2 regions of the Lacrimispora sp. YZC11 genome follow, and region 2 is predicted to be linked to the other one. Evidence: riboswitches for the same ligand, from Rfam matches in the RefSeq annotation. Region 2 holds a riboswitch; the other holds the start of a gene.

Region 1 (3,421 bases), on a different contig from region 2:
TGCGTCCAGAAGTTCTTCATTGACTTCTGATACAACTCCGGTTACCGGGCAATATACATCCGAAACAGCTTTTACGGATTCCACATCGGCAAAAACTTCACCGGCTGTCGTCTCGTCACCTTCTTCCGGAAGATTGACGAAAACAAGCTCTCCCAATGACTGCTGGGCGTGATCCGTAAGTCCGACCAAAGCGGTTGTTTCATCCTCAAACCTCACCCATTCATGTGTTTTTGTGTAAACCAGATTTTCTAATACCTTCATATTTCCTTCTCCTTTTCCTTGTTATTGCCCACGTTATCCGGGCATGCAGATGCACCCAAAGGGTGTTACCTTAATGGTTTATTTTGATTTTTTATAAAATGGCAGGGCTACCACTTCTGCTTCTACTTCTCTTCCCCGGACGATTACCGATACTTTTGTACCTGCTTTCGTATATTCCTTTTCCAAAATAGCCATGGCTGCAGGGTAACCTAAATAGGGGCAATGGGTTCCCGATGTTGTAAAGCCTGCTTTCTTCCCGTTTACAAGTACATCTTCCTGTTCCCGTATGATTCCCCGCCCTGTTACTCTTAAGCCTACACGTTTTCTTATGAGGGAATCCTTATCCGGCAAATAGCTTTTACCGATAAAATCCTCCTTCTGCATTTTAACAGCAAACCCAAGACCGATTTCCACTGGATTTATATCATCGTTCATTTCATGTCCGTACAGCGGCATGCCGGCCTCCAGCCTCAGAGTGTCTCTGGCCCCCAGCCCGCAGGGGATCAGTCCATATTCCCTGCCTGCCTCCATGAGCGTTTCCCACATTGTCTCAGCATGTGCATTGTCTAGATAAAGCTCAAAACCATCTTCCCCTGTATAACCGGTTCTGGATACCATACATGTGATTCCGGCCACTTTTCCATCAAAAACTGCATGATAGTATTTTTCAGGAATATCTGTGGTAAGTTTCATAAGTATTTCCTGTGATCTGGGACCCTGCAGGGCGATTTGCGTGATTTTATCAGAAATGTCTTCAAACACCACTTCTCCTAATTTATGTTCCAGCATCCATTGGTAATCCTTTTCTTTATTGGAAGCATTAACAACGATAAAGTACTCCTCTTCTTTTTTCTTATAAACAATCAGATCGTCCACCGTTCCCCCGTGCTCATTGCACATGGGGCTGTATCTTGCCTGTCCGACCTCCATATCAGTGAAATCATTGGTCAGCAGCCGGTGCAGATTATCAAGTGCGTCTTTTCCCTTACAGATTATTTCCCCCATATGGGAAACATCAAAAAGCCCTGCCCTTGTTCTTACTGCCATATGCTCTTTTATGATCCCCTCTTCATATTGGATGGGAAGCAGATACCCGGCAAAAGGGACTATTTTGCCGTGATACTTCAGATGCATCTCATAAAGCGGTGTTTTTAGCTCCATGTCTTAATCCTCCTTAGATAATTTATATGATAATATAGGAACATCATCCGTTTATATGCACAAAAAAAGGCAGAAAGAAATATTCGTATGAAATATTCCTGTCTGCCTCTGTCCTTTTACCTGAAAGATTGACTTCTTCGGTACATAAATGTTCTCCAGAGTTACGTCCGAATCCGATCCTTTTGCCTGAGAGTTTCTGCATTCCCCTTCGGCGGCACAGATTGTGCTCTCTCTCGTATTCATCATCCGTTATTTATAATTGATATTATCAGAGTATTTTTGCACTGTCAATGATTTTTTGCACAACCTTTTGAAATGATTCTGACAACGAGCAGAGAACCCCAGGTGTATTAGGACTGATGTGTCAAACATAACATTTCCGTTTCCTATTTATATGACTTTTTTTGTAATCAAATGCAATTAGGTGATTCTATATAAGAATAACAAGATGAAGCATTAAATAAGCGGTATCATTTCGAAACTAACTTTTAAATATATATATAAAGCTAAAATTGAATGTATAATGTGTGATTCTAATATTGTTTTAAGGGAAAAGCAGGCTGCATTTCCCATTTCCACGGGCATTTTATCGTTTAATAATTAAAATCAATGGATGAAGCATACGTAATCATGGGTTTGCATGGCAGTTTTTGTTTGAGATTCCTTTTATTCTATCAAATTTATGGTGATAGCTTTTGGTCTTGTCATTGCTTCTATGGAGTACTTTACACCCTGGGTACCCATACCGGAGGCTTTTACTCCCAAAAACGGAAAATGGTCCGGGCCTCTTTCCGTTTTGTTATTAATCTGTACGGTTCCAACTTCTAATTTTTCAGCAATTCGAAAAGCCTTGTTAATATCATTGGTAAATACGGAAGACTGTAAGCCATATTCTGAGCGGTTAGCTATCTCTACCGCTTCATCCATATTTTTCACCCGGATAATAGGAAGAATTGGTGAAAACGGTTCTTTCCATGCAATCTCCATATCCACGGTTACTTTATCCAGCAAAGTAGGATAGACTAAATTACCTTCTCTCTTATTTCCGACAATAAGTTCTGCACCCTTTTCAATGGCATCCTGAATTAAGAATTCGGCAAAATCAGCAGCTTTCTGATCAATCAAAGGAGTGACTACTACACTATCCCGGGGATCTCCCACAGATAATTTTTCAATTCCCGTTTTCAGTTTGTCTACCAGCTGGTCTGCTACTTTATCAGTAGTAATAATACGCTTCACAGCCGTGCAACGCTGTCCGGAATAAGAAAATGCACCCTCTACAATATTTTTTGCCGCGTATTCCAGATCAGCATCTTCCAGTACAAGGGCCGCATCCTTACCGCCAAGTTCCAGTAATAAAGGGGTCATACAGGAAATCTTGGATAAATGCCTGCCAACCTCCGTACTGCCTGTAAAATTAATAAAGTCAATGCTTTCATGCGTTACAATATAATCACCAATCTCACTGCCTTTACCGGTAACGGTTTGCAGCACTCCTTCCGGCAATCCGGCATCCTGTAATGCGTTTACAAGGTGAAGAGCGCTGATAGCTCCCTGTGTCGCCGGTTTTAATATAACCGTGTTGCCCCCGATCAACGCCGGTGCTATCTTGGAAGCTGATAAATTAATTGGGTAATTAAAAGGTGATATGGCTAATACGGTACCAAGAGGAATTCTTTTTACATAGGATATCTTATTGCGGGAGCCACCTGGGAAATTTTCACCGCTTACTGCTATTCCTTCCAGACTTTTTCCTGCATCTGCAGTAAAACGGAGGAAATCTGCGGTTCTCTTCACTTCTGATATGGAAGATTTCTTATCTTTTGCAATCTCCATCATCAGGATATTTGATATTTCTTCTGCCCTTTCCTCCAAAAGCTCTGCCGCTTTGTATAATATCCGGGCCCTTTCAAATATTGGTATACCGGTCCACAAAGAGAGACTTTCTTTCGAATACCGGATAACCTCATTGACCTCTTCTTTGCTGATTGCCTGTATC
Region 2 (3,421 bases):
AGGCGGAATTAAACACTCTGGAAGAGAAGCTTTTAAAAACCCGCCAACTGGCAAAAAAAGAAGGGACCGTTATCCATAAAGGAAGCGGATATGGTAAATTGGAAAATCGGCTGAGGGAAGAACGCCATCTTCCTCCTCTCGCTCCGCAACTGGATTTTAGCAGTCCTGATACCAGGCAAAAAGTATGGGAAGACTTTTTAGAGCAGGGAAGGCTTTCTTCTCCTGACCCAATGGAGGCACCGGAAGATTATTTCCTGGACGATTATCTTTGCCAAAGATTAAGTGATTACGTTAACGAAAAGGATTCCGGTAATTGGTATGCCTGGCTGCATCTTGGCTTCCATGCCTTTTATTACAAGGATTTTTCAAAAGCAAAGAAAAGTTTCTTAAATTCCTATAACTGCTCCGAAAATCCTTGGGCTAAGCTGGGGTTAGCTGCGGTTTACAGGTTTGAGGAGGATAAGCAGAGTGCCGTATCTTCTGCATTAGAAGGCATTAAACTATGCCGTAATAGCCTGTCTTATACAAAAGGAGTATTAAAGCTATTAAATGATTGCGGCGCATACCGTGAAATGGAAGAATTGTACTCAGGCCTTCCAGATCAAATTGCAGGGGAAGGAAGAATAAGGTTTTATTACATCATTGCCTTGAAGGAGCTTGGAAAATTTGCTCAAGCGTATGAGCTGTTAATGAAGGATGGCGGTTTGATCGTTGAAGATATACGGGAGGGCGAGGATGCAATAGGAACTGTGTGGGAGGAGATTTACCGGAAACTCTACCCGGAGGGGCAAGAAAAAATGCCCCATGTATTCTGCTTTAAATCCTTTTAGCTCAATAAATGGCAAGTGCCTCAAAAAATGAGGCACTTGCCATTTATTACTTATCCACCACCGGAATCGGCGTTTCGTCCCTTTCGTCTAAGTGGTTCAGATAGTACTTTGTATCCTTAGCCACAACGCCAGATAAAAGCAGCACGGCCACAAGATTGGGAATCGCCATCAGTGCGTTTAGGATGTCTGAAATCGTCCACACCAGATCCAGAGACAGCACAGGGCCGACAACTACGATTGACACGAAGATGATTTTATAGGGCAGCATTCCCTTGGCGCCAAATAAGTACTCGCAGCAGCGTTCTCCGTAATAGGACCAGCCAAGAATGGTGGAATAAGCAAAGGTAATGATGCCCACGACTAAAATCACCGGGCCAAGAACAGGAATCTGACGGAAAGCGGCAGTGGTCATCTGACCGCCGTTTTGAATCATATCCATGTTGATGTCCGGGTTCTTCATGATAGTTGAAACAAGAACCAGACCGGTCATAAGGCAGACAACAACCGTATCCCAGAAGGTGCCGGTTGAGGAAACCAGCGCTTGGCGTACCGGATTGCGTGTCTGTGCCGCCGAAGCTACTAACGGTGCAGAACCCATACCGGACTCATTGGAGAACAAGCCGCGGGCAATGCCGTACTGCATAGCAAGCATAATGCCCCGGCCAACCAAGCCGCCTGCGACCGCACCGGGTCTAAAGGCCAGGGTTATAATCGCCTTCAGCGCAGGAATGATGAAATCAGCGTTGATACTAAGAATGATCAGACAGCCTGCCACATAGAAAGCAGCCATAAATGGTACAAGCTTTTCGCACACCGTTGCGATGGACTTGATGCCCCCGATAATAACCACAGCGGTAATCACACCGAAGACAAGGCCGATCGCTATGCGTGGGATCGGCAGCGGTACGTTGTTTTCAATAATCTCAGCAATAGCGTTGATCTGAGTTCCGCTTCCAATACCAAAGGAAGCAAACAGTGCGAACAGGGCAAAGAGTATGCCCAGCCACTTTAAGCCCAGTGCACGCTCCAGTGCATACATGGCACCTCCCTGCATTCGTCCATCCTTTGTCTGTACACGATATTTAACTGCAATCAGGGACTCAGAATATTTGGTGGCAATGCCGAATACACCGGTCAGCCAGCACCAGAGAACTGCGCCCGGACCGCCTAAGAACACGGCTGTACCAACACCCACAATATTGCCAGTGCCGATGGTGGAGGCAAGGGCAGTAGTCAGCGCTTGAAACTGGCTGACCTCACCTGGTGAATCAGGGTCTTTTGTCACGGAAAGTTTAATGGCTGTAAAGGTTTTGCGCTGGATAAAGCCTGTGCGTACGGTCAAAAAGAGGTGAGTGCCAAACAGAAGTACAATCATGGGTAACCCCCAAATTGCTGAGTCCAGCTTGTTGAAAAGTTCAATAACTGTTTGCATTGTTTTCTACTTCCCTTCCTTCATATTTTTTGATAAAAAAAGAGTGGGATATACTCCCACTCACAAAAAAACAGAGATCATGCGATATTCCAAAAAGAAAGTGAAACAATCGCCTCTGTCCTTTTGCCTGAGAGTTTCGCGCCTAAGCGCTTGCCCCTTCGGCCCCTGCGTGGTAGCAGATGTCTCCAGAGTGCCATCCATCCACGGTCTGCGCTGGGCGCATTCCGGAGATTTCATATGGCGAATATTTAAAGAATGGTGTCATTATACATTATGGATTAAAATTTTGCAAGAACTTTATCCATGTTCGCCGCGTATTTTGAAACCGAATAGGAAATATAGTTATAACCGCCTGAACCAAGATAACCTGCTTGGGAGGTGATATTTATAATGTAAGTAAACAGGTCAGAGTAGTTTTGATAACTTATTAATAATCAGGTCGATCGTAATGAGTAAAATAGCCTGTGAATCCAGGAACAACTGATTTTTATCCAAATTTAAAGATGGGATAGAAATAAAGCAGTCATATTTATTGGAATATTTAGCCTTGCTGTTTTGTGTGATAATTGCACAGGGAGTACAGCGGTCAAAAGAAGTTTTTGCGGCTGCAGTGATACAATCAGTAGTACCCGATACCGATATAAAAATATGGAAGTCAGAAGCAACAGAAAAAGAGGCTTTTTCACTAAAGATACCTCCATGGATTATTGCTTCAGAATCAATTCCCAATGATGCAAGACGATAGGAAAAATACGTGGCAGAAAGACCGCTTTCATGGAGACCGAATATTCGTATATGGGAAGAACCCAGAATATATTTACCGAGAGAAATAAGGCTGTCTTCACTTATATAGTCCGGAAGTTTTTGTATGCAGCTTAAATAATTTTCTATGATATCCATATTGGATTTAACAACTGTTGGATTTTTAAATCTACCGGACTGGAGATACTTGGAAACCTCGTATTTAAATTCAGAATATCCGTCGTAGCCCAGTTTCTGACAAAAACGCAGCAAGGCAGATTTCGAAACACCTGCTTTTGCGGCAACATTAATAATAGGGTAGGCTGAAATATAATCCGGATTATTAATGACAAATATTTTTATTTTCTCATCTGATTTCGTAAATTCTGATTCATGCAGATTGATCAATTCCATAGGA

The links. A riboswitch is a leader RNA that binds a small molecule or an ion and turns the genes downstream of it on or off. The one in region 2 is predicted to bind glycine.
Region 1: linked by a shared signal. The riboswitch ahead of gcvT (glycine cleavage system aminomethyltransferase GcvT) and the one ahead of AC27IJ_RS23540 (alanine/glycine:cation symporter family protein) in region 2 are both predicted to bind glycine.

Annotation. Positions count from the first base shown of each region.
Region 1 covers NZ_BAAJYQ010000006.1:285,563-288,983, forward strand. Annotated here, with positions in the region: gene gcvH (glycine cleavage system protein GcvH) at 1-261, opposite strand, end outside; gene gcvT (glycine cleavage system aminomethyltransferase GcvT) at 340-1,422, opposite strand; glycine riboswitch at 1,521-1,586, opposite strand; glycine riboswitch at 1,587-1,668, opposite strand; gene AC27IJ_RS07580 (NADP-dependent glyceraldehyde-3-phosphate dehydrogenase) at 2,089-3,421, opposite strand, start outside.
Region 2 covers NZ_BAAJYQ010000020.1:437,044-440,464, forward strand. Annotated here, with positions in the region: gene AC27IJ_RS23535 (DUF5107 domain-containing protein) at 1-830, shown strand, start outside; gene AC27IJ_RS23540 (alanine/glycine:cation symporter family protein) at 877-2,262, opposite strand; glycine riboswitch at 2,369-2,461, opposite strand; gene AC27IJ_RS23545 (MurR/RpiR family transcriptional regulator) at 2,668-3,421, opposite strand, start outside.